DNA from 2 places in the Ureibacillus sp. 179-F W5.1 NHS genome. Region 2 is predicted to be linked to the other one. Evidence: riboswitches for the same ligand, from Rfam matches in the RefSeq annotation. Region 2 holds a riboswitch; the other holds the start of a gene.
What was found. A riboswitch is a leader RNA that binds a small molecule or an ion and turns the genes downstream of it on or off. The one in region 2 is predicted to bind FMN.
Positions count from the first base shown of each region.

Region 1: another riboswitch for FMN. It lies ahead of ACH0B5_RS01450 (ECF transporter S component); the one in region 2 lies ahead of ribE (riboflavin synthase).

Region 1 covers NZ_JBIQFG010000002.1:31,248-46,775, reverse strand. The annotation lists gene ACH0B5_RS01515 (asparaginase) at 1-901, shown strand, start outside; gene ACH0B5_RS01510 (YpdA family putative bacillithiol disulfide reductase) at 945-1,919, opposite strand; gene ACH0B5_RS01505 (metallophosphoesterase) at 1,968-2,723, opposite strand; gene ACH0B5_RS01500 (LysM peptidoglycan-binding domain-containing protein) at 2,906-3,574, opposite strand; gene ACH0B5_RS01495 (RecQ family ATP-dependent DNA helicase) at 3,693-5,138, opposite strand; gene ACH0B5_RS01490 (YpbB family protein) at 5,141-6,172, opposite strand; gene ACH0B5_RS01485 (ferredoxin) at 6,278-6,526, shown strand; gene ACH0B5_RS01480 (DUF1129 family protein) at 6,579-7,250, opposite strand; gene ACH0B5_RS01475 (PadR family transcriptional regulator) at 7,234-7,575, opposite strand; gene ACH0B5_RS01470 (enoyl-ACP reductase FabI) at 7,773-8,549, shown strand; gene ACH0B5_RS01465 (TlpA family protein disulfide reductase) at 8,603-9,325, opposite strand; gene glnA (type I glutamate--ammonia ligase) at 9,473-10,807, opposite strand; gene ACH0B5_RS01455 (MerR family transcriptional regulator) at 10,849-11,244, opposite strand; gene ACH0B5_RS01450 (ECF transporter S component) at 11,508-12,086, opposite strand; FMN riboswitch at 12,342-12,508, opposite strand; gene ACH0B5_RS01445 (hypothetical protein) at 12,607-13,812, opposite strand; gene ACH0B5_RS01440 (RNA polymerase sigma factor SigX) at 13,802-14,338, opposite strand; gene ACH0B5_RS01435 (hypothetical protein) at 14,604-14,909, opposite strand; gene ACH0B5_RS01430 (ATP-binding protein) at 15,095-15,528, opposite strand, start outside.
Region 2 covers NZ_JBIQFG010000032.1:8,780-24,307, reverse strand. The annotation lists gene ACH0B5_RS13300 (ABC transporter substrate-binding protein) at 1-1,021, opposite strand, end outside; gene ACH0B5_RS13295 (ABC transporter ATP-binding protein) at 1,053-2,027, opposite strand; gene ACH0B5_RS13290 (ABC transporter ATP-binding protein) at 1,999-3,021, opposite strand; gene ACH0B5_RS13285 (ABC transporter ATP-binding protein) at 3,340-5,085, opposite strand; gene ntdP (nucleoside tri-diphosphate phosphatase) at 5,236-5,784, opposite strand; gene ACH0B5_RS13275 (hypothetical protein) at 6,143-6,325, opposite strand; gene mutY (A/G-specific adenine glycosylase) at 6,396-7,448, opposite strand; gene ACH0B5_RS13265 (metal-dependent hydrolase) at 7,570-8,556, shown strand; gene ACH0B5_RS13260 (YfhJ family protein) at 8,601-8,870, opposite strand; gene ACH0B5_RS13255 (YfhH family protein) at 8,878-9,207, opposite strand; gene recX (recombination regulator RecX) at 9,200-10,009, opposite strand; gene pdaA (delta-lactam-biosynthetic de-N-acetylase) at 10,166-10,957, shown strand; gene ribH (6,7-dimethyl-8-ribityllumazine synthase) at 11,026-11,493, opposite strand; partial or broken gene ribB (3,4-dihydroxy-2-butanone-4-phosphate synthase) at 11,557-12,147, opposite strand; gene ribE (riboflavin synthase) at 12,171-12,809, opposite strand; FMN riboswitch at 12,931-13,064, opposite strand; FMN riboswitch at 13,208-13,341, opposite strand; gene rlmD (23S rRNA (uracil(1939)-C(5))-methyltransferase RlmD) at 13,536-14,894, shown strand; partial or broken gene ACH0B5_RS18095 (IS200/IS605 family transposase) at 14,908-14,970, opposite strand; gene ACH0B5_RS13220 (CPBP family intramembrane glutamic endopeptidase) at 15,168-15,528, opposite strand, start outside.

The sequences.
Region 1 (15,528 bases), on a different contig from region 2:
AGTTCTCCCTAACGACAAAAATCCACTTTTAGGTGTAAGTGAACAGCTTTCCAAATATGCGAATATCCGTGAAATGGAAGTATTTAATTATCCTTCACCCCATATTACGCCCAAAGAAATGCTTTATTTACGAGATACGATCGTTCAATACACTCAAGAACATGTGGTTGATGGAATCGTTATTACCCACGGGACAGACACGTTAGAAGAAACTGCTTACTTTTTAGATTTAACAACTCAATTTGAATTTCCGATAGTGTTAACTGGTGCTATGCGTTCATCCAATGAACTCGGTGCAGACGGAGTATATAACTTAGTAGAAGCAATACAAGTTGCTTGCAGTGATGACGCAAGAAACAAAGGAGTACTCGTTGTGATGAACGATGAAATTCATCAAGCCTTTAACATTACAAAAACTTCCACATCTAGCGTCAACACGTTCCAAAGCCCACAATACGGTCCTATCGGGTTAGTAACGAAAAAAATGGTACACATTCACCAAGCACCGATTAAACGAAGATATGTAGAAGTAAACTCCATTGAAAAACGGGTTGCTTTATTAAAGGTATATGCAGGAATGGAAAGGGATTTAATCGAAGCCATATTAGATTTGAAGTATGACGGTGTTGTACTCGAAGGGTTAGGACAAGGTAATGTCCCTCCTGATGTTGCAGTCGGTATACAAAAATTACTACAGGCAAATATCCCTGTTATATTAGTATCCCGTTGCTTTAACGGAATTGCTGAAGGAGTTTATGGATACGAAGGTGGCGGAAAAAGTCTAGAAAACCTAGGTGTCATATTTGCCACTGGAATCAACGGCCAAAAAGCTCGTTTAAAACTTTTAATCGGATTAAATCAACATAATAATCCGATTGATTTAAAGGAATTTTTTAATTAACTAATCAAAAAGGTGTCTCAAAAACTGAGACACCTTTTCCTTTTTACTTTGAATTATTCATTTTCTGTTCAATGTGCTTCGCGATAAATCCTCCATGAAACTTTCCATTTTCAATAAAAATTTCATTCGCATTATTTCCAGCAGCAAGAACACCTGCAATATATAAATTTTCTATATTCGTTTCCATTGTTTCTACATCATACAATGGTCTACCAGTTTCAGCGTCGATTTCAACACCCATTGCACGGATAAAGTCATGATCAGGATGATAACCTGTCATAGCAAAAACATAATCATTTTTAATGACCTTCTCAATGCCGTTTGTTGAAAGGACAACTTCTGTTTCCCGAATTTCTTTAACAATCGTATTAAAATGCATCGTAATTTCTTCGTTTCGAACAAGGGATGCAAATTCCGGTAAAATCCAAGGTTTAACACTTGGAGAATAATCACTACCTCGATACGCAACAGTAACTCTAGCTTTTGCTTTATGTAATTCCAGGGCAGCATCCACCGCAGAATTTTTCCCACCGATTACGAGTACATCTGTATCAAAAAATGGATGGGCTTCTTTAAAATAATGAAAAACTTTTGGTAAATTTTCACCTGGAATATCCATATAATTCGGCTGATCATAATAACCTGTTGCCAGAATAACGTATGGGGTTTCGTATACTTCTTTATCGGTTTTTACCGTAAATTGATTTTCACCTTTTACAACTGATTCCACTTTTTCGAAGGCATTAACTTGAATGTTTTTCATTTTCACTACTTCACGATAATAAACAAGCGCCTGATTTCGATGGGGTTTTCGTTCCTCTATTATAAAAGGAACATCACCAATAGCTAATTTTTCACTTGTACTAAAAAAGGTTTGATGAGTTGGATAATGATAAATAGCATTTACCACATTCCCTTTTTCAATGACAATTGGCTTTAATCCGATATTTTGTAATTCTATTGCAGCAGATAAACCGCAAGGACCTCCCCCTACGATTATAGCGTCTACAGTTTGCATCTTAACCTCTCCTTAAAACAACTTACCAACTATATAAATTTATTTTTACTACTTTATTGTATCATGAAAATGCAAGTCAATAATGTGACACTGGGGTTTTGCTCCTAAACGGAATGGTACCATTGTCGTACCATATCCATTACTAATGAGCGTAAATACACCATCTCTAATAGAAAATGAACCATGGGGTAACATTCCTATCGAACCAAATCGAATTTGGCCACCATGGAAGTGTCCACCTAACATTAATTTTGTATGGAAGTTATGGCGTACTTCACGAAATACTTCCGGGTTATGGGAAATAAAAATAACATTTTCCTCTCCCCTGCATTTTTCAAAGGCAAGATCGAAATCTTCATTTTCCGTAGACGTATCATCGATGGCACTTATCCAACATCGATTTTTCATATTCGGAAGTATAATTGCGTCATTTTCTATTATGTGGACACCCGTCTCCTTAAAAATGTTCCGCAATGTTTCTTCGCCAACTTCACGATCATTATTTCCCCAAACAAAATAGAGCGGACCTAACCTTTGAAGCAGTTCAATGTTTTGATAGATTCGTTCAATGGGTGTTCGTTTATCGGCAAAATCTCCGCCAATAATGACCGCATCAAATCGTTTAGAAATTTGTTCAATCATTGGGACATGAATTTTCCTTAAATGGACATCCGAGATAAAAAAAAGGGAAACTTGTTCCGGTTCACCAAGTAAAGAAATTTCATGATGTAATACATTGTTTTCATTGGCCTGTTTATACATAAAGAGTAAAAACACGACGATTACCATTATTAGGACAAACAAAAAAATTGTAAACCCTCCGTTTCAAAAACAAAAAGACGAGGTAACTTACCATCGTCTTTTTAGTATATTCGGCTCCAACCGAATATGTAATCTTTATACAGTTGAGATTAATCCAAAATCATTAATCTGTCCAGAAAAAGCAAAGATAGCCATGGATTCATCAAACGGATAGAAAATCTTAGTTACGGTATAATTAAAGTTTGCCCTACGTAAACGTCATTAGAAGATAAATTATTAGCTTGTTTAATTTTCTCTACACCACTTGCATCATTATAATACTTTAATGCAATACGGAATAAATTTTCATTTGGTTGGACTGTATGTACCTTACCGCTCGATTGTTTTTCAGCCTCTTGTTTTTTCGCTTCCGCTTCTTTTTGCGCTGCAGCCTGTTTTTCGGCTTCTGCTTTTTTCGCTGCTTCCTCAGCAGCTTGTTTTTCGGCTTCCGCTTTTTTCGCCGCTTCTTCAGCGGCTTGTTTTTCAGCTTCTGCTTTCTTCGCAGCCTCTGCTTCAGCAGCCTCTTTTTCGGCATCTTGCTCTTGCGCTACTTCAGGTTCCTTTTCCTTCGCACTTGCAGATACGGTATTATTTGTTTGAAACTCAACGAGTGTATCGTTATTTTTTTCTACTTCTGCTACTTCATGTTTACCTGGATCATAAAAAGCAGATACGTATATAAGTAACAATAATGGAATTCCAAGTAGTAAAATAACTAGTGCATTCATTAATGAAAATTTTCTTTTTTTCTTTATTTTATTTCGATTAGATCGTGACATTCTAGATTTTTTTTCTTCCATTTCGATTGTTTGACGATGCTCTTCGATTTTTTCTCTGTAATCTTCATTACTCATCAGTGCCACCTCCAAAACTATCTTTCTCTAATTATGACGAAATTTCTTTAAAATGTAAATAATCGAGGTGAATATTTTAATAGATTTTTGTCGACAAATCGATATTTTTAACATATATTTACGAAAAACCTAAAAGAATCGTTTCGAGTCTTTTTTTCCAAGAAACAGCCGTTTCATCCTGTTCGAAACTTTCCCGTTTTTGAATAATATTGTGATAATCTAACCCACAACATTCACAACAATCTGATGGTTTTTCCATTAAATTTTGTCCAAAATAGTGGACAAGCTTTTCTCTCATGCAACTTTTTGTTCGAATTAAATTGACTACTTCTTCAACAGCTCTTATTTTATCAGTTTTCATCGTTAATAATTGATGTTTCACTTCATTTGGATGGATTTGGTGCATCCAATAATCTAACACTCGATATGCCGTCTCAGAAATTTCCCCATTTTGAATCATAGTTGAAGGGGATTCATTCCTCCTACGATACTCTAGATAAAGATCTACGTGTACTTCATTTGGAAAATCATCGATTCCGACAAATTTCGCAAACTCATCGTCTCCATCCGCAAAAAGAAGAATTGCAAGAGCATCCTTTCCATCTCGGCCTGCTCGTCCTATTTCTTGCATATAATTGGCAACATTCGATGGGATTGATTCATGGATAATTTGCCGAACATTTTGTTTATGTACGCCCATTCCAAAAGCATTCGTCGCAACAATCCATTCTAAGGAACCGTCGATAAACTGTTGTTGAATGAATTGTCGATCTAACGTATCTTTCCCACCATGATAGGCAGCCGTTGAAATTCCCATTTGAAGCAATCTTTCACTTATACTTTCAGTTTTTGATCTAGATTGGGTATAAATAATTCCCGGACCTGCTGTTTCCAACACGTGTTCCAAAATCCAATCCAATTTTTCCTCTCTGTTTTGAAACAATACTCTACCCATATGAATATTCGGACGATCAACGGTATGAATAAATGTAAATGGTTCATTCATCTTTAAATAAGATTCGATATCACCTAACACTTTTTGTGTAGCAGTTGCCGATAAAGCTAAAATTGGTGGCCGATTCGCTTTATCCATCACTTCACCAATTCGTAAATAATCTGGTCTAAAATCAAATCCCCATTGGGAAATACAGTGAGCTTCATCAACAACAATCAATGATAACTCCATTGAATTTAACTTCTGTTGGACTTGGGGTTGCAATAACATTTCAGGTGAAATAAATATAAACCGATATTGGTGTAAATGTTGTATCGTTACTTTTTTCTGAGTGGCGTTCAAAAAAGAATTTAAGGCCACTACCCTTTTTTCCTTCAGTTGTTTAATTTGATCAACTTGATCTTGCATTAACGATAATAATGGAGAAATGATTAAAACCGGTTTGTTAAATATATATCCCGGAAGCTGATAACATAATGACTTCCCCATTCCCGTAGGCAACAACGCAATGACATCCTTACCTTTTACAATTTGCTCAATAACTTCTTTCTGGCCGGGACGGAAGGATGTATAGCCAAAATGATGTTGTAAAACTTTCTCAAGTTCCATCGTTATTCCCCCCTCGCCAATACAAGTCGTATTTGAAAATAGGATAAATGAGGAACCACTTCATGTAAAATCTTTAGTTTTCTCGTATTATAATCATCGACTGCCGTCATTACTTTTTTAATATCTTCTTTCGAAATAAATTGTTCGATAGAAAAATCGGGATCATTCATCGCAATTTCAACGATATGGTCTTCAATCGTGCTAACCTTTAACCGGCGGATATGACTAATTTCTTCTATTAAATACCCTTTACGGAAGAGTTCGGCTGTTTGATGAGCAGAACCACTTAAAGGAATAACGACTCGAATATCTTTTGCAAGTTGATTTAGTAATAAATATTGCTCCGGATGATTTGAAATTTGGGTAATCCAACTATGTAAAGTAGAAATATAAATTAATTGAACATCCATTTCAGATAAATTTTCTTGATAACTGATTTGCTGCCATGTAAGGCCAGCCGTTTGAAAACCTGCCAAGCGGTTAATGACAATCGATTTTGCCCGTTCTTCTACTTTTGAACTTTCAAGACTCCCCACTATTTCGTCTAATAACGTTTTTTGTAAATTACCTTCTTTATATTGATTTATAAGTAAAAACTGTCGAACCCAATGTTGAATATGATCGTCCTTTTGAATAGGGGTAAAAGACATTCGACCTGCCCCATGGTGAGAGAGGGATTGCACAATCAATGAAAGTCTAGCAAAAAAAATATGCTCATTCCCTCTATAATACCACCCATTAAAATAATACTTTTCCCCATCCTTTACAAATTCTCTTGCACTATCTGTCAGCTCATAGCTACCTTCATCATGGACGATTAAATAATGTTCTTCTATTAATGAATTCAGTTTCTCGTCGTAATGAGGTCTTGACAATTTCGGTAAAATACTAAAAAACTTATGTAAATGATATATTCCCACATCTTGTATTGTTTGGCCTGAACGTTTACCTTTTAGTAAATGGAAAGGTGCGGAAATCGTTCGTTCTTGATTGAAATTGTGGAAAATTTGTAAAAGAATTTGTTCAAATATCAAAAATCAACCCCTCCATTTCGTAGTATTATGTTGAAAAGTCGATTAAACAGTTTTAGAATAGAAAAGAAGCTTGATTGGAGCGCACGTTAAAAAGGAGAGAATACTATGCCAAAATATACAATTGTTGATAAAGATACATGTATTGCTTGTGGCGCTTGTGGTGCTGCAGCCCCAGATATTTATGATTATGATGATGAAGGAATTGCCTTCGTTATTTTAGATGATAACATGGGTACAGCTGAAGTACCAGAAGATCTACTAGAGGATATGCAAGATGCATTTGAAGGCTGTCCGACAGATTCTATCAAAGTAGCAGACGAATCATTTGAGGGCGATCCTTTAAAATACGAATAATTCATTCATATAAAAAGGTAGGAAAGGGATTTACCCTTGCCTACCTTTTTGTTTATTTTGCTTCACGGGTTTTTTTAAATAAATAGGATGCTAATATTAAGAAACAGCCAAGTCCGAAGGCAGTATAATAATGTATATCAATAGCCGGTCCAAAAGGTTTAACAAAAATATTTAAAAGTATAACACCTGCCCAAACTAAACCAAATAGTATGCCTAAACCCCAAGTAACTTTGTTTTTCTTTTTCTTGCTCGTAAATGCATTCTTTTTTAATACAGCAAATATAAAATAAATGAGACCGACTAAGCTTCCAATAATTAACACGATAGAGACTGAAGCCGTACCTAAATAAATTGTAGAGCCTTCCTTTAAAATTAAATCCGGAACACCCCAAGCCACTAAATACCAACCAAATAATGTTAATATGATTTCCAAACTAAATCCCATTATTTTTTTTACCGATTCATTCGGAAGGGATTCGATAATATCTTGAGCGAGTTGTTGAGGTGCCTTTCCAAACACTTCCTCTGCCTTTTTCCCTTCTTTTTGTGCCTCGAGTAAGTGGTCTAACATTTCCAGCAACACTTCTTCCGTCGCCTTTTCATCTTTAAATGCATTTGTTCGAATATACAGAAGCATATTTTCATAATACGTTTTATTTTCGGGTGTTAATAAATTGCGTTTTTCATTATTTTGTTTCACCATTTTTTTAATTGTTAACGTCATTCTTATCACCTCTTAATATATTTGTAATAGGCCTACTTAATAGCTCCCATTCCTTACGAATTGATTCAAGGGCCACCTTTCCTTCATCGGTTAAAGAATAATATTTCCGATTTGGGCCAGTATCGGATGGTCGCATTTTTCCGTTAATCCACTGACTTTTTTGCAAACGTAATAATACGGGATAAATCGTACCTTCACTTATATCCTTTAAACCAAGCTGCTGCAGTTTTTGTGACAATTCATAGCCGTATACTTCTTCTTTTTCAATAACCGATAAAACACAACCATCTAAAATACCTTTTAACAACTGACTTCGTATGGACAAAGCGATTCTCACCTCACTATTTTGCTTTACAAGATACCCTCTGTTTAATACTATATTGCATAACAAAATAGCAGTCAACTATTTTGTTATGCAAGTTACTTAAATAGCATTGATTTTTAATGATAGAACTGTTAAACTGAAATTAGTAGTTGGTACTAATAACTGATATAACATTATTCGATAAAGGGGTACATTGGATGGACATTTTACAGTTAAAAGATAAAAATATTGTCGTAATGGGTGTTGCAAACGAGCGTAGTATCGCTTGGGGAATTGCAAAGAAGCTTTTAGAAGTAGGAGCAAACGTAATCTTTACTTATCGAAAAGAACGTTCAAAAGGAAAAATTGAAAAAGTTTTAGCTGATTATACAGAACATAAAACAGCTGTTATCGAATGTGATGTAAATAGTGATGAAAGCATTTCAAAAGCCTTTACTCAAATTGGTGAACAATTCGGTGTCATTCATGGAATTGTGCATTCCGTTGCCTTTGCCCATGCAGAAGATTTAAAAAATCGTTTTGTTGAAACATCTCGTGAAGGATATGCCTTTGCTCAAGATACAAGCGCATATTCGTTAATTGCAGTGGCAAAAGCGGCCCTACCATATATGACAGAAGGTGCTTCCATCGTCACAATGAGTTATTTAGGTGGACAACGAGTGCTTGAAGGATATAATGTAATGGGTGTTGCAAAAGCTGCATTAGAATCTGCAATGAAATATCTTGCATCAGATCTTGGTTCCGAAGGTATACGTGTAAACGCAATATCTGCAGGTGCTATTCGTACGTTAGCAGCCAAAGGTGTACCAAGCTTTAACACAGCATTACACAAAATCGAAGAACTATCTCCATTGAAACGTAATACAAATCAAGAAGAAGTAGCAGATATGACTCTTGTTATGTTAAGTAACTTGTCACGCGGTGTTACGGGAGAAACGATTTACGTTGATTCTGGATATAATATTATGGGATAAATAATTTAGGACTTCACTATGCATACTTTGCATAAAGAAGTCCTATTTTTCATTTACTTACTTAATTTCTCTAATAATAGCTCTTCTGTAACCGGCCCAATAATTTGTTCTACAATAATTCCCTCTTCATTCACAATAATACTCGTTGGGATTGTAAGAACTTCATAAGCAATGGATGTATTCCCGTCTTCATCTAATAAAATAGGAAAGGTAATACCATGTTTGTTTGCAAATTGTTTCACTTTCTCTTTGTTCGTTTCTAAATCTGTCGCATTAACGGATAAAATTTCTACATTATGTTCTTTAGCATAACTTTCATAAAAATGTTGGATTGTAGGCATTTCTTCTACACACGGAGGACACCACGTTGCCCAAAAGTTAATGAATATTTTTTTTCCCTTTAAATTTGAAAGTTTCACTGTGTCACCAGCTAATGTTTTCATTTCAAAATCAGGCGCTTTCGTATTCATCGTTCGAACTTCTGGTTGTATACTTCCCTCTTCATGGGCATCATTATGGTCATGAGCATGGGCATGTCCTTCTTCTCCATGGGTATCACCGATAACCGGTTCTTCAATGATTCGATAAGAAATAGTAGGATTATCTCCTCTAGACCCTTCGTCTTCACTTGGAAGTTCTTGCAAAAGATTCGATTGGATTGCCTCATCAATAGTTAGTGGAGTACCTTTCGATTCAGCCATATTTGTATATATTGTAATGAAAAGAACAATGACAATGAGCCCCGTTAAAACAGCAGATAATAATTGTTTTCTCAATCAATAACTCTCCTATTTCATGCATGATTATCATTAGTATATGAACTTTATTAAATATCATGTAAAGTTCTTAAAATATAAAAAACCCCATTAACTAATACTCCAAAATAGGTGGAGTATTAGCAATGGGGCATTTACAACGATAAATTAATACATTTTTAAATATTGGTCGCGTTCCCAAGGATGTACAACTGTACGGAACATATCATATTCAATTTCTTTCGCCTCTTTAAAGTTCGAATAAATATGTTCGCCTAGAGCACCTTTAATCACTTCATCTTTTTCTAATTCTTGTAAAGCTTCTAGTAGTGATCCCGGTAAACTTTCAATACCAGTTTCTTTCAACTCAGCCGCATTCATCACATAAATATTACGATCTACTGGAGGAGGAGGTGTTAAACCGTTACGGATTCCATCTAAACCAGCTTCTAAAAGCACTGCTAAAGCTAAGTAAGGATTCGCTGCTGGGTCAACTGAACGTAATTCAACACGAGTAGATAATCCACGAGATGCAGGAATACGAATTAACGGTGAACGGTTACGAGCAGACCAAGCAATATAACATGGTGCTTCATAGCCTGGTACTAAACGTTTGTAAGAGTTTACTAATGGGTTTGTTACAGCTGTGAATGCTTTCGCATGTTTCATAATACCTGCCATGAATGCACGAGCAGTATCAGATAGCTCTAATTCTGCATTTTCATCCCAAAATACATTTTGGTTTCCTTTGAACAATGATAAGTTCGAGTGCATACCAGAACCGTTTACGCCGAATAGTGGTTTTGGCATAAATGTCGCATGTAAACCGTGTTTACGAGCGATTGTTTTAACTACTAATTTGAAAGTTTGAATATTATCACACGCTTCTATAGCATTTGCATATTTAAAATCAATTTCGTGTTGTCCAGGAGCTACCTCGTGGTGAGAAGCTTCAATTTCAAAGCCCATTTCTTCCAATTCTAACACGATATCACGACGGCAGTTTTCACCTAGGTCAGTTGGTGCTAAGTCGAAGTATCCTCCATCATCATTTAATTCAAGAGTTGGGTTACCTTTTTCATCTAATTTAAATAAGAAGAATTCTGGCTCTGGTCCTAAGTTGAAACTTGTAAATCCTAGTTCTTCCATGTTACCTAATACACGTTTTAAGTTTGAGCGTGGGTCACCAGCAAATGGTGTACCATCCGGATTTACAATATCACAAATTAATCGGGCTACTTTCCCTTTTTCCGCTGTCCAAGGGAAGATAACAAAAGTATCTAAATCCGGTTGTAAGTACATATCTGATTCCTCAATACGTACAAAACCTTCAATGGAAGATCCGTCAAACATCATTTTGTTATCTAAAGCCTTATCTAATTGGCTTAAAGGAATTTCTACGTTTTTAATCGTACCTAAAATGTCTGTAAATTGTAGGCGAATATATTTTACGCCTTTATCTTTCACAATTTGTTTAATGTCTTCTTTTGTGTACTTAGCCATCTTTTTCCACACTCCTAAAATTTTAAATTAAAAAATATAATTTACTCACCCTTTACTTGAAAAAAGCGAGATAAATCCCCTTGCCTTAATGATGCCTTTTGCATAATTTGTGCCTGTTGCATTTCCTCACGTAAAATCGCGCGGAGTTCTGCGTCAGAAATAGATAGTTTGTTAGAAGATTTCACATTGTTGTTTTTTCTCATATCAAAAACTTTTTTAATTCCTGCCATGTTAATCCCTTGATCGAGAAGTTCACGAATTTCTAATAATGCATCTACATCATCTAATGAGAACATTCTACGATTGCCTTCTGACCTTGCAGGCTCAATTAATTTATGTTCCTCGTAATATCGAATTTGTCTCGCAGTTAACTCCGTTAATTGCATTACCATGCTAATAGGGAGTAACGGCATTGCTCTTCGAAACTCTCGACTCATCGACATCTCCTCCCTTTCATAGCATTATTTTAAACTATGTTATGTATAATAGCAATACTATGTTAGAAAAAATAACATATGAAATTTAGATTTTTTTTATCGCAATTTTAGATGGAACGAATTCCCTATATAATCAAGGGCTTACGACATAAAAAACGAAAAAACCCAACGCTTTCACGTTGGGCCATTCTGTATCAATTTTTTCAAATAAAAAAGCTGTTCATTATCGTCATAGTTTATGACATGAATGAACAACTTTTGATTTATAGTAAATATTGTGCTCGTTGATTTTCGATCCAAACTTTCATTGTACGGAATAATAAAACCGTTACAATCATGAGCATAATTCCTTTTATAAAGTTAAATGGTAAAATACCTAACACAATCGTTTCTTTCATATCAAAAGTACCCCATCCAAGGAAGTAAGAATACATAGGTAAAAAGGCTACATAGTTTAATAGACTCATTCCTACTGACATAATGACTGTACCTGCGGCTAACCCTAAAATTAATCCTTCTAGTTTAGGTATCTTTTTATAAAGATAGTAGACAGGTAAAATAAATAAAATACCTGTAACAAAGTTGGCCATATGACCTACCGGAACCCCTGTTGGTGTCCCTGAGAAAATCCAATCTAATACATTTTTAAACAGTTCGACTAAAATTCCAGCTAACGGTCCCATTGTAATTGCTGCGATTAAAGCTGGTGTATCACTAAAGTCGATTTGTAAAAATACCGGGAAGCCCGGTAAAGGGAAGTTTATTAGCATCAGAATAAAAGAAATACTACTTAACATGGCAATCGTTACAAAAGAACGTAACTTAAGGTTTTGATTTTTCATTTACTTTCTCTCCTCTTTGCTGATTCAACCCGCAAGAAGAAAGGACAGCCTTCATCTATATTCGCCTTCTCCATGAAAAATCCCTTATGCAAAATTGCATAAGGGAGAAATAGGCACATTAAAAATAAGAAAATAAGTATGCGAAAACAAGCGTATTATAAAGGGTACGCTAAATAAAAGTAAAGTTATACGACAATGTACAAACGATACTTCCACATACAGTTTCCTATCCACAAACGAATATAGAGACCGTACCTTCACCTTCTCCCATCCAGACTATACTGTCGGCTTTGGAATCACACCAAATCCTGCTCTAAGTTGAGCTCGCGGGCTTAAGAAACTATATTGCAATCCTCCGATGTAAAAGAGAATGAGTTTCTATTACCGCCGATCGGGAATTTCACCCTGCCCCGAAGATGAATCAATATTATTTTTTAACATTATATCTCGAAATTGAAATATTGTAAAGATAGTTCAATAGGAAAAACTTTTCCTTTTATTTCCTATTTTCAAACGCTATTTATTGAAAAACTGTTGAATATGGTATTTCATTTGCACCGACCGGCATTGGTAATGTTGTAGTAAAATCAAAACCTTGCCATTCGGTTTGGGTTACATTTTTAAATTGTACGTTCATATTGAAATTTGCTGCGGTTAATAAAATTCCTTCAATCATTTTCATCGCTTGTTGTTGATCAAGAGTCATTAAATCCAATTGTTCAGTGAATGTTACAGTAACCACATCCTGTTCAACCGTTACATCGTAATCAACATCCGGAACAATAACGGATTGATAAACATCATTTGTGTTTTCTTTCATTGTAAGAATCGCTTCTTCTACGGTTGAATAAAAAGCTCTAAAGTTAGGCACTAAATAGCTCTGACCATCTGGCTGTGTAAATTGATAATAGTTGTATTGAGTCGTTTCACCATTCAATGGAATTGGTGATGATTCTCCTACTTCACTGAATATAAAGGGTGAACCAGTTTCATCTAATTGAACAACTTCATCATAATGATCTCCAAATGTATCTACTAGTGATGCTGTATAAGTTGTAAGTGAACCAGTTCCAACATCATATAATTGATCACTTGGTAATGTGTGAACAACTTGATTATCCCGTTCAGTAATTTCCCCGTCATACGGATGATAATTATGAAATCCAATAGCCTCTTCGTTAAACAATGGTGCATATTTGTTATATAGCTCAACCCCTGTAGGTTGACTATTACCAAAATCCTCCTGAATTCTTTCATTTGGAATTAAAACGGTTACAGGGATACTATCTGCAGCATCACTAGCTAATCCTAATTTAAATATCGTATTTCCTTCAATTTGATCAGGATAAACAGCTGTACGAAGATCAGCCATCTCAGTTCCCATTATATTCATTTCTTCACTAGATTTCGATTCCTCTGATTCAATCATAGAGTTCTTAGAAACACTAGAGGAATCGTCTGCTCGATCCATTACGGTAGTTTCTTCAGAAGTATGTTGGTTCATCATTGACGGAACTAATATAGCGATTAAACAGACTGCAGCTATTGAAATGGCCATCGGTATCCAATTAAATTTCTTTCTAGTTTTCTTCAAAGGCTCCTCATCAAAAAGTCCATCTTCCTTTAGTCGTTGGAGGACTTCATCTTTTGAACGTTGATCATGAATTTTCGGTACATTGGATAATAGATTTTCAATTTTGTCGTCATCCCATTGGTCATGAGTCATGTTGATTCGCCTCCTTTTTGGATGTTGTTAATAACTCACGAAGTTGTTTAATGGCCCGATGTTGTGTTGTTTTAACTTTTCCTTCCGTCCAATTTAAAACCGCTGCTGTTTCCGATATAGATAATTCTTGGAAATATCTCATAATGATGACCATCTTTTGATCACCAGTACATTTTTCTAAAGCGGTTAATAACTGCTGCATTTCGTCATTGAGCTCGGTAAAACTTTCAGGAGATTTAGTTGGTGATACGAGTTGTTCTGTTTCCCAATTAAAAGCATTAAAACTGTGGGAAGAACGAACAGTATTTTTTCTAAAATAGTCGATGGCTACATTTTTTGCAATGGCAAATAGCCATGTTTTCTCTGAGCTTCTCCCCTGAAATCGCTCGTAGGATTTTAATACTCTTACATATACTTCATGGGATAAATCTTCTGCAATGGTTCGATTTTTAACTAAATAAATTAAAAATTGAAAGACATCTTGATGGTACAATTCATACAAACGATGGAATATGGACTCTTTCAAACTATCAGTCCTCCGTTCCTAGTAATTTTGTCGTATACAACATAGAAAAGTTTCATTAATTCAAGATATTTTATAATTTCTATTAAAATTATTCTATATGGTCATTATAAGTGCAAATATCAATGATATACATAAAATAAAGGAAAAGGTTGTCCATTTCACTACAATCTTTAAGGACAACCTTTATTTTAATGGTTTTACATATAATGGTACAACTAAAATAAAGAACAATTTTTATTTGACGATAAACAGTCCACGAAACTGACTATTCCTTTTGCTCAAATTGTTTTGCGACTGTTTCAATTACATTGACTCTTCTTACTAAATCTCGATAACGCATTTGTTGTTGCGCTTTTTCTTTTGTAACTCTCTGTTGTTCTATATATACCTTTTGAATTTCCGAATGAAAGTATTCAATATCTGATTGATTACTCGATAAATTAGCTGCACTTTGAAGTACCAGCTTTTTAGTCTTTAAATCCGATTCTAAAGAATTAAGTTTGTGAATTTCTTCTTGTACACTCGTACATTCATTTATCAAATCTTGAAATAGATCGAGAACATGCCCCATTTCAACTATTCCCCTTTCCACACAATTTGGTTTTCTACGATATCTCTTTATCTTATGAATATTATTTCCGAAAAAACTTCTAAATAATGATGTTTTTTAACAATTGGAAAAAGGGGCTATTTAATGTCGTTCTTCCAATATAAAAAAGGCTAGAAACATTGACGTTTCTAGCCTTATCACTTTTCTTATAATGGTAAAAAGAAGGTGAAAGTAGTTCCTTCTCCAACTATACTATCTACATGAATATTCCCTTTATGGGCTTCGACGATGTTTTTCGCAATGGCAAGACCTAACCCTGTTCCCCCTTTAGAACGTGTTCGAGCTTTGTCCGCTTTATAAAAACGTTCAAAAACATAAGGTAGATCGTCTTGCGGAATTCCCTCACCAGTATCCGAAACTTGGATTTTTGCATAGGATAATTCTTGCGTTAAGGAAACCGTTACACTTCCCTGTTCGGAAGTATGTCGAATCGCATTATCAATTAAATTCGTTAACACCTGTTCAATTCGATCTTCATCCATACTTATTTGAACATCCTCAGACAACTCTGTCTTAAATTGAAGATGAACTTTCCTTTCCTTTGCAACCTGGGTAAATTTTTGCGTAATTCTTTCAATAG
Region 2 (15,528 bases):
TTACAGCTACTTCAGCTCTACCTTGGAAGAAGGCATCGACAATCGCTTGTTTATCAATCGCATAGTTGACAGCTTGTCTAACAAGTACATTGTCAAAAGGTTTTCGTGTAGATGTTAACCCTAGATAACCAATGTTCATAGATGGACGTTCGATTAATTGTAGTTCAGAATTGGATTCTACAGTTGCTGCATCAGACGGATTAATACCATCTGCTAAATCGATTTCACCAGTTGTTAATGCATTTAAACGAGCAGAGTTATCGGGAATGGAACGGAAAATAATTTTGTCTAATTTCGGTAATCCTTCTTGCCAGTAATCTTCATTTTTCTCAACTGTAATTGAATCGTTTCGCTTCCATTCAACAAATTTAAATGGACCAGTTCCTACCGGATTATCTCCAAAGGCATCACCCGCTGATTCAAAGGCAGTCGGTGATGCAATAGCAAATGGACTCATCGCAATATTTTTTAAGAAAGGTGCTTGTGGACGCGTAAGGGTAAAGACAACCGTGTAATCATCAACAGCTTCTACACTTTTAATAATATCTTCCCCTTCAGATTTAAACATGGAATGGAAATAATAAAACTTTTCTTCAGCGCCACCTTTCCAACGTTCAACGTTTTTCACCACTGCCTCAGCGTTAAAATCTGTTCCGTCATGGAATTTAACACCTTCCTGTAGGTGGAATGTATATGTTAGACCATCCTCACTAACTTCCCATTCCTTCGCTAAACCTGGCTGTACCGTCGTATCTTGTTCACCAAAGTTTAGTAATGTCTCAAAAATATTTTCTGTTACTTTAAAAGACTCACCATCTGTTACAATGGCTGGATCTAATGAGACAGAGTCTCCACCACGACCGAATACTAAAGTTTGAGGTACTGCTTCTTCTGTATCTCCACTTGTGTCTGTGTCTGCTGGTTCTTCTGAAGTACCTTCTTCTCCGCTACATGCAGCTAGCACTACTAAAAGAACTAGTAATAAAAATAGTTTTAGAGACCAAAACTTCCCTGTTTTCATAGTTACCCTCCCAATTTCTTTGTTCTATATGTCATTGCTGCGCTTCATTAAATAAATGGCACGCAACAGAGTGACCTGGTTTGACTTCTACTAAATCTGGAACTGTCATTTTGCAAGTAAGCGTTGCATATGGACATCTAGTTTGGAAAGTACATCCCTTATCTGGAATGGCATTCGAAACATCACCTGTGAGAATAATTTTTTCCCGTTCATAAGTAGGATCAGGAATCGGTACGGCTGATAACAAAGCTTGCGTATACGGGTGTAATGGTTCCGCATATAAAGATTCACTATCAGCTAACTCTACAAATCTACCTAAATACATTACGCCTACCCGATCACTAATATGGCGAACTACCCCTAAATCGTGGGCAATGAAAATATACGTTAGCTTTAACTCTTGCTGTAATCTTTGCATTAAATTTAAAACTTGTGCTTGAATCGAAACATCTAATGCAGATACCGGCTCATCAGCAATAATTAGCTTCGGATTTGTCATTAAAGCTCTAGCAATACCGATACGCTGTCTTTGCCCACCACTAAATTGATGGGGATAGCGCTTTGCATGATATGAGCTCAAGCCGACAATTTCTAAATACTCCTCTACCCTTTTTTTACGTTCCGCTGAACTTCCAATACCATGGACAATAAGGGGTTCTTCTAAAATTTTTTTAACAGTATGTCTTGGATTTAATGAAGCATATGGGTCTTGAAATACCATTTGAATATCTCGTCTTGCTTTTCGCATTTCTTGTTTAGATAATGAGGAAAGTTCGACACCATCAAACTTAATGGAACCTTCTGTTGGTTCAAGAAGACGCATAATCATTCGACCGGTCGTTGATTTTCCACATCCCGACTCCCCTACAATTCCAAGGGTTTCTCCTTCATAAACTTGAAATGAAACGTCATCGACTGCCTTCACATGGGGGCCCTTTTTTAAAGAACTCGTTCCCTTTGGAAAATATTTTTTTAAGTTATCGACTTTCAATAGCACGTTCTGCAAATGGAATTCCCTCCGTTTCCTGTAAGAAGCATCTTGATTTATGGACTAAAGAAGAGTTCACTTCATATAAAGGCGGATTTTCTGTAAAGCACCGTTCCGCAGCAAATTCACAACGGGGAGCAAATCGACAACCAGTTTGAATGGAACCAGGCTTTGGTACATTACCTTTAATGGAATATAAAGTTTCCTTTTTATAACGCATGTCAGGAACAGATTGGATTAGACCTTTCGTATATGGATGTTGAGGATTTTTGAATATTTCAGATATGGGAGCTTCTTCGACAATTTGACCAGCATACATAACGATTACCCGTTCACACGTTTCAGCAACAACACCTAAATCATGGGTAATGAGTAAAACTGCCGTCTTAAATTGTTTATTCAACTCTTTCATTAACTTTAATATTTGAGCTTGTATTGTAACGTCTAGGGCAGTAGTAGGCTCATCGGCGATTAATAGTTTTGGATTACATAGTAGAGCCATTGCAATCATGACCCGTTGTCTCATCCCGCCTGATAATTGATGGGGATAGTCTTTCATTAATTCTTCTGCCCTTGGTAATCCAACCAGTTTCATCATTTCAATCGCTCTATTCGCTGCATCCTTTTTCTTCATACCTTTGTTATGGATTAAAATGGCTTCTGTTAGTTGATTCCCAATAGTGTATAAAGGATTTAAAGAAGTCATCGGTTCTTGAAATATCATTGCCACTTCTTTTCCACGAATTTTACGCATTTCCTTTTCTGTTTGCTTTGTTAAATCTAACTCATTTAGAAGGATCTGACCTGATGTAATCTTTCCAGGAGGAGATGGTACGAGCCCCATAATAGACAGAGAGGTAACACTTTTCCCACAGCCTGACTCTCCTACAATAGCTAATATTTCTCCTTCATTAATATGAAAGTCTATATGATCAACTGCTGGTACTTTTCCATCGTCAGTAAAGAAAGTTGTTTCCAAATCTTTAACTTGTAATAGTACTTTTTTTTCCATCTTGTACCCCCTCGCATAACGCTAATTTACAAATCTATCATTCTATTTCGTTCTCTATTTGCTTAAAAACAATAATAGATTTGAATTCTCTTAATCATATGTTTTTATGATAAAATACCTTAAATTAACACAAAACTTCAATGTAATTTTCTCGACAAAAAGCAACAGTTATACTGCTTTAATCGATTAAATTCTGGTTCACTAAAATTTGAAAACGTATATAAACAGTGGATTATACATCAAATTTTTGCAAAAAATAAAAAATACCTAACTAGTCGAACGTTGACTTGTTAGGCATTTTCTTGTCGTATTATTTTTTTAGTCTAATTTTTGAATTTGGAATAAATCATAGTAAACACCTTGTTTTTCCATAAGCGATTCATGGTTACCTTCCTCTACTAATTCACCATGATCAATAACGAAAATTTTATCCGCATGGGTAATTGTTGATAATCTATGGGCAATAATGATAGTCGTTCGATCACTTGCCAATCGATCTAAGGAATCTTGAATTAATGCTTCACTTTCTAAATCCAAGGCAGAAGTCGCTTCATCCAATACTAAAATTGGCGGATTTTTTAGGAATACACGGGCAATCGCAACACGTTGTTTCTGACCCCCGGACAGTTTCACACCGCGCTCTCCTACTTTTGTTTCGTACCCTTCAGGTAATGTCATAATAAAATCATGGGCATTGGCTGCTTTAGCAGCTGCAATCACTTCTTCATCCGTAGCATCCGGTCGACCCATTAAAATATTTTGTTTTACCGAATCGCTAAATAATATATTATCTTGCAATACAATTCCAATTTGGGAACGTAACGACTGAATGGATACATCTTTCACGTTCATCCCATCGATTTTAACTGCCCCATCTGTTACATCGTAAAAGCGAGGAATTAAACTTACAATCGTTGATTTTCCGCCTCCACTCATCCCAACAAAGGCAGCGGTTTCTCCAGGTTTAATATCAAATTGAACATTTTTCAATATCATTTGTCCGTCTTGTTCATATTGGAAATTTACATTTTCAAAGGAAACTTGTCCCTTTACAGGAGCAAGATGACGAGCATTTTCTTTATCTTGAACATCGTATTCTTCATCCATTAGTTCAAACATTCGATCCATTGAAGCAATAGATTGGGTTAAAGTTGTAGATGAATTAACTAGACGTCTTAATGGACTATACAATCGTTCAATATAAGCGTAAAACGCAGCCATTGTTCCGACGGATAGATCACCTTGAATTACTCGATAACCGGCATACGCAATCACTAATAATGGGGCGATATCGGTAATAGTATTTACGACTGCAAAGGATTTTGCATTCCATTTTGTATGATCTAGGGCACGGTCTAAAAACTCTCCATTTTCATTATCGAAAATTTTCTGTTCATGCTTCTCCAACGTGAAACTTTTAATAATACTAATTCCGCTTATTCTTTCATGTAAATAACTTTGGACATGGGCTAACGCTTGGGATCGTTTACGTGTTAAATCCCTAAGTTTTCCGAAAAAGTATTTTACACTAATGGCGAATAGCGGTAATGCAATGATTGAAACTAATGTTAGTTTTACATCCATCGCAAGCATTATCCCAATTGCAATGAGGATCGTTGCAACATCAAGCCATAAATTCATTAAGCCAATCATAATAAAATTTTTCGTCTGTTCTACATCGTTAATAACCCGGGATATTACTTCGCCCGCTCGAGTATTAGCGTAATATTTTAAACTCAATTTCTGTAAATGGCCAAATAATTCTTGTCGTATATCGAACAATACTTTGTTCCCAACATGTTGGGCAAAATATTGACGGTAGTATTCAATAGGTGGACGAATAATAAAGAATAAAATGACAGTACCACCTAACCAATAACTCAGTTGTTCAATTTTTTCCCCATTTGTTAAATCTGGTGCACTAATAATATTGTCTATTACAATTTTGATTAAAATTGGAATGAACAACGGAATGGCAAATTTTAATATACCAATAAAAATAGTTAATAAAATTTCCCATCTATAAGGCTTTACAAATCTCATATATCGTTTAATACTACCCAATTTCCATTCACTTCCCTTTATCAACAAACAAACTTAAATCGTCCTAATTAAAAGTTATCCCATTTTGGACACACGAATAACACTATACTCTAATTTACCAGTAAATACATAAAAAAAGCCTACTGATTCTCCTAGTAGACTTTTCCACTATTATTTTTCATTTGATTGCATTTCTTTATTAAATAAATATCGATTCGTCCAAACTTCAATAAAATCTGGCGCAAAGGGACCTCTTTTTTGTTTTATCCAGCTGATTAATTTATTCACATTTCGTTTTAAAATTTTATCAATCACTTCTGGATAGCCCATTTCCTTCTTGTGCTGCTCGTATTCATCTTCGTCTAAAAGTGTATATGACATATCTGGGAAAACTTTAATATCTAGATCATAGTCGATATATTTTATAGCATTATTATCAAAAACATAAGGAGAACTCATATTGCAATAATAATACACACCATCTTCACGCAACATACAAATAATATTAAACCAATGTTCTGCGTGAAAATAACAAATAGAGGGCTCGCGTGTTAGCCATGTTCGTCCATCCGATTCAGTAACAAGTGTACGCTCATTGGCTCCAATAAAGATATTTTTCGTTCCTTTTAAAACCATCGTTTCTTGCCAGACACGGTGGATGCGACCATTGTGTTTATAACTATGTATTTGAATCGTTTCTCCTTCTGTAGGTATTGTCATTTAAAGCCCACCTTTTCGTCTATGTATCAATTTCCTCATGTTGAAAAATGTCCAGGATTTGATATGACCTTAAACGGTATCGATTAATCATTTCAAACTCTGTGAATAAAATCCATCTTATTCAGCGGGTTTCTATACACCCGCTAAATGAAGAAAAATCAACATCTAGCAGTTATTTCTTTATATTATAACAATGGAAATAAAAAACTTGTAGTTAGAAGAACATATTTTTTAATGAATTTGGTAAAAATTAGATTAGAACATCCTTTTATCCTTTATATAAAATTAAGGTATAGACAAATAAATTTGTCTATACCTTAACGTGAATTGTCTTATTCACAATTGTAAAGCAATTTAATTAAAATTCGTTGTTGTTATTTTTATTATTGTTATTATTGTTGTTATTGCGTTGGTTGTTTTGTTGATTTTGTTTTTGGTTTTGTTGACGTGCTTGTTGGAAGTCTTGATCAACACCAAATTCTTCATTATTGTTGAAGTTGTTGTTATTATTGTTGTTATTGTTGTTGTTTTTCTTCGCCATCTCAAACTCACCTCCGTAATAATTATTGTGGACTGATGTTATTGAGATTATGCGAAAGTTAAAAAATAAGTTAATTCAGAACATTCAAAATTTTCAACATTGGTACTGACATTGGTAATTCCCTAATTTTTCCTATAGGTAAAAAATGGGCATTGGCCGGTAATTGATTCAATTGTTGAACTTGTACAAGGTTGCATTCCATCTCCCAAGTTAAATGGGAAAAGATATGTTTAAATTTCATGAAATCATTATTTAAATAATTTTCAATTTGAACATTATACTGTTTTTCAAAAGCGTCTTTTGTAGTTTCTTTCGTCATTTCTATCATTGGAAATTGCCACATATTAGCTAACAACCCCTCATTTGGTCGCTTTTCAATTAAATAATTCCCTTGTTTATCGACAGCTACATATATATTATATATTACTTTTTTCGTTTTTATTTTTTTTGATTTTATTGGCAATTGTTCTGTATCACCTTCTTGAAACGCAATACAATAATCACGTACAGGACAAAGCAAGCATTTCGGAGAAGTTGGTGTACAAATCATAGCTCCTAAATCCATTATGGCTTGATTAAAATCACCAGGGTAATCTTTATCGATTAACATATCGACTGCTTCTTCAAAAACTTTTCTCGTTTTGGGTAGGGCGATATCTTCTTCAATATGTAATACGCGGCTTAAAACACGCATAACATTTCCATCCACTGCATGCTCTGGTTTATTATAGGCAATACTTAAAATAGCGCCAGCAGTGTATGGTCCAATACCTTTTAATTTTGAAAGATCATGGCGATTGTCCGGTACAACGGCGTTATATTTCTCGACCACTTCTTTAACGCCCGCCTGTAAATTTCTAGCTCTTGAATAATATCCTAACCCTTCCCACATTTTTAACAGTTCTTCTTGCGGAGCATAAGCAAGGGACTGCATCGTAGGATATTTTTCTAAAAAACGATTATAATACGGGATGACCGTGTCTACCCTTGTTTGTTGAAGCATAATTTCGGAGACCCAAATTTTATAAGGGTCCGATGTTCGCCTCCACGGCAAATCTCTTTTTTCTCTATTAAACCAATCGACTAAATGATGGCGAAATTCATTTTTATATTGATAATTCACGATAACCTCCGACGAATTTCGATTTTAAATTTTATAATTAGGGTATAATACTTCTATTAAGATTCATGAAAATAACCGTCAAGTATATAAGAAATGTGTCCATAAACAGGGAGTTGATACTTTGGATTCAGGCACACATTTAGTAATGGGCGTTGCATTAGGCGGCTTAGCTTTAGCAGATCCTGTTGTAGCCGAAAATAATTTAACATTTGTTGCTGTTATGGCTGGTACCGTTATTGGCTCACAAGCACCAGATGTGGATACTATATTAAAACTTCGAAATAATGCGATTTATATCCGACATCATCGTGGCATTACCCATTCGGTCCCAGCAGTCCTTTTATGGCCCATTGCCATTACAGCTGTATTATCTTTTATATTTCAAGACGCCAATATATTTCATTTATGGCTTTGGACTTTCCTAGCTGTTTTTTTACATGTTTTTGTTGATATATTTAATGCCTACGGTACGCAAGCCCTTCGTCCTTTTTCAAAGAAATGGGTTGCACTTGGTGTTATTAATACCTTTGATCCGATTATTTTCGGATTACATTGCATCGGCATTATGTTATGGGCTTTTTGGTTCGACCCTGTCATAACATTCACTGTCATGTATACGATTATTTTTGTTTACTATATTATACGTTTCGTTTTACAAGCAGCTGTAAAGAAGGCCGTTCATGATGCTATTCCGGATGAAGATTATGTCATTGTCGCACCAACAATGCGTTTTTTAAATTGGCGAGTAGCTGCAAAATCAAAAACCCATTATTATGTTGGTCGGGCTTACGGCAAAAAAATAAACATTTACGACAAATTTGAAATCCATCCGCTTCCAAGAACACCGATTGTTAATAAAGCTCTTGAAGATTCGAATTTAGCTGCATTCATTTCTTTCTCTCCCTTATATCGTTGGGAAATTTCCGAAATAGACTGCAACTTAACGGAAGTGCGTTTAATCGATTTACGTTATCGAAGTAATGATCGTTATCCTTTTGTAGCTGTTGCCCATGTGGATGAGGAGTTGAACATTGTCAATTCCTATACGGGTTGGATTTATTCTGAAGATAAACTACAACGCAAACTACAAATTGGTTCGAGTAATTAAATAGCGAGGAGTTGTCCCACCTATTAGGACAACTCCTCTATTATTTAATGAAGATTTTCATCACTTTCATCTAATAGATGGGCATACTTTGGATTTCTACCCGCAAACTCATGAATTTTATCTCCGTAACTTTCAATCCATTGTTGGACTATCTTTTCTGTATATTCCATTCCACGGTAATCATATCCCGCTTTTGCATAAGTCGATTCAAAATCAGACCAGAGTAGTTCAATCCATGTTTTTGCTTTATTAACGGATAAATTAGGATTTTTACTTACTAAAATTTGTGTTAATTTATCTATTGATTGATTCACATTCATATTACTTCCCTACTTTCATTGGTAAAAGAATAGAAATCGGCAATGCTTCTTCATAACGATCTCCACCTAAACGATAACCCCAAGCAAATCGTCCTTTTAAATATTCTACTTTAAAAAATTCTCCTGGAGCACCGTCTATACGATACATTTCTCCTGGTACAATTGTTTTCGGGTCAATTAAATAAGCAGCAGCCATCGTTGCTTTTCGCTCATATACAGCATACTCATTTACAATCCCAAGCTGTTCAGCTTTTCTAGCCTTTTCCTTTAAGTTGGCAATTTCTTCTCTTAATTCTTGTTCCGTCATTTCCGCATAATTTTTTTCAGCCATTTGCTTCCTGCTCCTTTTCATCTAAATAACGATCGATTACTTCTATTGGAAAACCTTTCTGGTATAAGGCTTGTTTTGTTTTCATTCGCAATTCATTACCTGTTAACTTGGCAGCATACTTTTTCCACAGTTTATCCCCTTGTAGTTCAATCAAATGTTGCCAATCATCATCTTCTCTCTCTAAACGAATTTGGTCAAGTATTTCGTATACAACTGAAAAGGAATAACCTTTCCGCATTAAAAGATCTTGCACCTTTTGTTTTATTTGCATCGGTGTCTTTTTACTATTTGCCCGCACTGTTTTTTCTGCCAGCTCCATCGCAATATTCACTTGTTCTTCATAAGTAAAAGATTCAAGTACTTTGCTTTGAGTATCTTTATCGATTCCCTTTTTCATCAAATCTTGTTTAATCGCTCTCGGCCCTTTTTTGGCTGTTTTCTTTTTTGTTTCTAATAAAGCTTTCGAATAAGTTTCATCATTTAAAAAACCAAGTTTCTCCAACTTCCGAATGGCCTCTAACACGACAGCTTCTCCAAAGCCTGCATCTAACAATTTCTTTTTCACTTCAAATTCACTGCGCATTTGATAACTTAAAAAATTTAAGCCACGATTAAACGCTTTTGCGATTTCATCTTCATATGTAATTTCATCGATATCAAATTGTTCGAGTATTTTTCCCTTTGTTAAACCAAACTTAATAAGGGTCGATTCATCAACAGCAAAGGCATAACTTTCATTTAAATAAATATTATATCGTTCTGGATTGTTTTTCTGTCTGCTTATTTTCGATATGACTTGCATACAAACACTCCTTCTAAGCATTAGTATACATTTTTTTTAAGTTCGTTTCATTGCCGTTCATTTGTTAAATCATTTCCTTCTAGGATAAGCGAATATTCATTGGCATAAAGGAACAGTTTTCGCACAATATAAGCAAAAAGGAGGCTAAAATTTTTTATGTGGAAACATCCCATTTTTCGTTTAACATTATGGGCAATCGCATTTTTCTTTGCCTTTAGTTTTATTAAACCAGATATTGCTAACGCAAACTCCTATCACTGGGGCTTTAGTAAATCAAAAGATGGAAAGCCGGCAGATGCGGGGGCAAAATTTGAAAGCATGTTAAAAGAGTATGGCGCATTTTATCGAGGAGACCCAAACAAAAAGGTTATTTATTTAACCTTTGATAACGGCTTTGAAAACGGATATACAGAAAGTATTTTGGATACTTTAAAGGAAGAAAATGTTCCAGCAACCTTTTTCTTAACGGGGCACTATTTAACAAGTGCAACGGATTTAGTAAAAAGAATGATTAAAGAAGGTCATATTATCGGGAATCATTCCTATGGACACCCAGATATGTCTAAGTTATCCGACGAAGAACTTGTAAAAGAATGGAAAAAATTCGATTCAAAATTAAATGAAGTTGCCGGAATTAAACGTACCCATTATGTACGTCCACCAAAAGGTATATTTAACGAAAGAGTTTTAGAAGTTGGAAATAAACACGGTTATACCCACATGTTCTGGGATACAGCATTTGTAGACTGGCATGCTGATTCCAATGTAGGGTGGGAATATGCTTACGATGAACTAATGAACCAATTGCACCCAGGCGCATTAATTTTATTGCATACTGTGGCAAAACATAATGCCGATGCCCTTCCGAAATTTATAAAAGAAGCGAAAAAACAAGGGTATACTTTTGGTTCCCTTGACGATTTAGTCATGGAATCCGTATTAGAATAATAAAAAGTGCCAACACGAAAAGTAGGCGTGTTGGCACTTATTTTGTTAAAAGCATTGATTTCTATTCATTATTTAAACATTTTTTTCAAGTTGGCCATTTCAATGGCAGAAACAGCAGAATCATAACCTTTGTTGCCCGCTTTTGTACCTGCACGTTCAATTGCTTGTTCGATGTTTTCTGTTGTTACGATCCCGAAAATTACTGGCACATTTGAATTTAATGAAACGCTAGCAATTCCTTTTGCTGCTTCGTTATTAACATAATCATAATGAGTTGTTGCTCCACGTATTACTGTACCTAACCCAATTACCGCATCATAGTTACCTGTTTCAACCATTTGTTTAGCGATAAATGGTACTTCAAACGCTCCTGGTACCCATGCTACATCAATATTTTCTTCATCTACTCCATGTCTTCTTAAACCATCAAGGGCACCATCTAATAATTTTGTTGTAATAAACTCGTTAAAACGTCCTACAACAATCCCTATTTTTAAATCTGTTCCTATTAATTGTGCTTCAAATCGTTTTCCCATTGTTCTATTCTCCTCGTCATAAAATTATTGTCTTAAAATGTGTTATCCAATTTTTTGTTTTGAACGAAATCGAACTAAATCTTCAATCGTAATAATTTTTAATCGATGCATTGTTGCAAAATCCTTCAAGCCGTCAAGGCGTAACATCATTCCATCATCAGCCATGATTTCACAAATAACACCTGCCGGAACGCTGCCACAAGCTCTTGCCAAATCAATAGCTGCTTCAGTATGTCCTCTTCTTTCGAGCACTCCGTTTCTTTTTGCGATTAACGGAAATACGTGACCCGGACGTCTGAAATGGGCTGGCTTAGCATTTTCTTTAATCATTTGTAAAATCGTAAAGGATCGCTCATACGCACTGATTCCAGTTGTCGTTTCCATATGATCGATACTTACTGTAAAAGCTGTTTGATGATTATCCGTATTATGTTCAACCATCGGAAATAATTCTAGTTTATTGGCCAGTTCTTCCGTAATCGGTGTACAAATTAAACCTCGACCAAATGTCGCCATAAAATTAATATTTTCCGGTGTGGCAAATTCAGCTAGAATGACTAAATCTCCTTCGTTTTCACGATTTTCATCGTCCACAACAATAATCGGCTTTCCTTTTTTTAAGTCTTCTAAAGCTTCTTCTATTGTATTGATCATTTTCTCCACCACCGTTTTTATAGTTAAAATCCGTTTTGTTTTAAAAATTCCATTGATATATTTGACGTATTATCCGTTTTTCTTAAATGATGTAAAACGTATTTCCCTAACATATCTGTTTCGATATTTACTTTATCTCCTACACTTTTCATGCCTAAAATCGTTTCTGCATACGTGTGAGGAATAAGGGATACTGTAACAGTATTACTGGATACTTGAAATAGCGTTAAGCTTGTCCCATCAATTGTAATAGAACCTTTAGGTATACAATTTTCAATAAGTTCTCTAGGTATTTCAATTTCAATGTAAACTGCGTTTGAAACCGGTCTTTTACTTCTAATCGTTCCTACACCATCTACATGTCCTGAAACAATATGACCACCAAATCGGCCATTGGCACTCATTGCCCGTTCTAGATTGACCATATCTCCTAATTTTAACGTATGAATCGTTGTTGCCTTTACTGTTTCTGGCATGACATCTACAGTCATTTCTTCACTAGTTAAGTGGGTAATCGTCAGACATACACCATTAACCGCAATGCTATCACCCAATTTAGCATCAGACACAATTTTGGGTGTAACAATGGTCAATTGACTACTGTCGATATCTTTTTTAATCCCAACTACTTTTCCCGTATCTTCAATTATGCCTGTAAACAATCTACTCACCTCTTTCTAAAAATAAAAAAACCCCTTAGAAAATGTCCTAAGGAGTTGGGAGTATTTAAAAATGGCGTAACGAAATAAACCTTTTGAAATTAATTTTCAAAAAGTGCCAAAATTCATCCTTCTCCCATCCAGACTATACTGTCGGCTTTGGACTCGCACCAAATCCTGCTCTTAACAAGCTCACGGGCTTAGAAGTTTCGCTTCATCACCGTCGATTGGGAATTTCACCCGACCCCGAAGGATGCTTAAGATATATCTTAAGCTTAACCGTATTCAATTTTAAACTATTAAATAAAAAATCCCGTTCAGAAATGAATCGGGATTGAAAAAGAAAAAATACTATAGCAAATAAACCATTAAAAATAACAATTTTAATGGTACATCTATAATAGTTCCTTCTCCCATCCAGACTATACTGTCGGCTTTGGATTCGCACCAAATCCTGCTTATAACAAGCTCACGGGCTTAGAAGTTTCACTTCATCACCGTCGATTGGGAATTTCACCCGACCCCGAAGGAATAATTTATTTAATTGAAATAAGAATAACACGATTTCAAAATAATTGCTAATAACTTATTTTAAAATAACACTAAACGTATCTCTATAGATTTTTACTTAAAGGAAGAATTTATTCATTTGCTTTCAAATAGTGCTTCGATATAATGGTTAAATGAACAAAATAAAGGACGTGAACGCTTTTGGGCGAAAATGTAGTAATGGAAATTGGTCAAAAATTTCCTTTAACGATTAAAAGATTAGGTATTAATGGTGAAGGGGTCGGCTTTTATAAACGAAATGTAGTATTCGTAAAAGGTGCATTACCTGGAGAAGAAGTAACTGTAAAAGTTTCAAAAGTACAGCGAAATTTTGCTGAAGCGGAAATTTTAAACATCCGTAAAGTATCGAAAGACCGCCAAGAGCCAAGCTGCCCTGTTTACAATGAATGTGGAGGATGTCAGCTGCAACATTTAACATATAGCGGGCAACTTAAAGAAAAACGGGATATGGTCATACAAGCATTAGAAAAGTACGTTAAATCAATTGCTGAAACGACGGATATCCGCCCTACCCTTGGGATGGACACCCCTTGGCATTATCGAAATAAAAGTTCCTTCCAAGTAAGAAAAGAAGGGAAACGGGTTTATGCAGGTTTATATATTGAAGGGACAAATAAATTATTAAATATTAATGATTGTGCTGTTCAACATCCCCTAACGTCTAAAATCACTGTAGGGACTCGAAAAATATTACAAAAGCTAAATATCTCCATTTACGATGGGAAATCGTTGGACGGATTAGTTCGCACAATTGTCGTTCGCACAGCTGTTCAAACAGGCGAAACCCAAGTTTGTTTAGTGACGACACGAAAAGATATACCTCATAAGAAAGAGTTAATCGAGCGCATATTAAAAATCGATCCGAGTATCGTTTCGATTACCCAAAATATAAATCGAGAAAAAACTTCCCTTATTTTTGGAGATGAAACGATTAGTTTATATGGTAAAGAAACGATTCATGAAAATTTAGGAGAACTTGCCTTCGACTTATCGTCCCGCGCTTTCTTTCAACTTAATCCTGAGCAGACGGTTCATTTATATGATGAAATTAAAAAAGCTGCCCAGTTAACTGGAAAGGAAAAAGTAGTAGATGCTTATTGTGGGGTTGGGATAATTGGGTTATGGCTAGCACCTAAAGCAAAGGAAGTCCGCGGTATGGATGTTGTTCCTGAAAGTATTGTTGATGCTAAGAAAAATGCAAGAAATCACGGATATAAACATGTTCGCTATTATACAGGTACAGCAGAGGAATGGTTGGCAAAATGGAAACGGGATGGATTTATCCCTGACGTAATTACTGTCGATCCACCCCGGACTGGTCTTGCACCAAGCTTCATCAAAACCGTATTGAAAATTAAACCGAAACGATTTGTCTATACTTCTTGTAATCCGTCCACCTTTGCTAAAGACTTACAGGAATTAACGAAGTTTTATAACGTGGACTACATTCAACCAGTAGATATGTTTCCTCAAACGGCAAGGGTTGAAATCGTAGCGAAATTAACATTGAAAAAGTAATAATAATAATAATAATAAAAACTATGTGATACTTCCAATTCCATCTTGTGTGTGATAGACTATTGTCGCTCGACATTGAGTAAAACTCTTCTCGATTTGAATTTGGTTTGACGGCTATTTTCATTATATCAATAGGAGTTTTTATTTCCATTTCTAATACCACTCTAAAAGTATATTTTCACACGTGCAGAGCACGTGGTTTTAAAAGAATTAATTAAAAAAGAGGTGACCTAGTCATCTCTTTTTCCTATTTAAAGACAGTTCATGCAACTATCATGACAATAGTGGAATAAACAACAGCTGTAATGCAATGTGTGTAAACATATGGGCTAACACTGCATACTCGAATCCCTTTTTCCAATAAAGATACCCGAAGAATATACCGCCAATGCCATTTAGCAAGAAACATCTTATAATTAATTCTACTGTTAAATCCCCAAATACCATAACCGTTGCAGGTAAATGGCCAGCTGCAAATAATAATGAAGCAATTACAATAGCAATCCAAAAGAAAGAATTTGATAAGCTTTGCTGATTGCGTCTAAAGAGTTTCATCATAAGCCATACTAATAAGCTCATGAAGAACAACCTTAGCATAATTTCTTCGAACACCCCGCCATAGAAAATTCCCGCA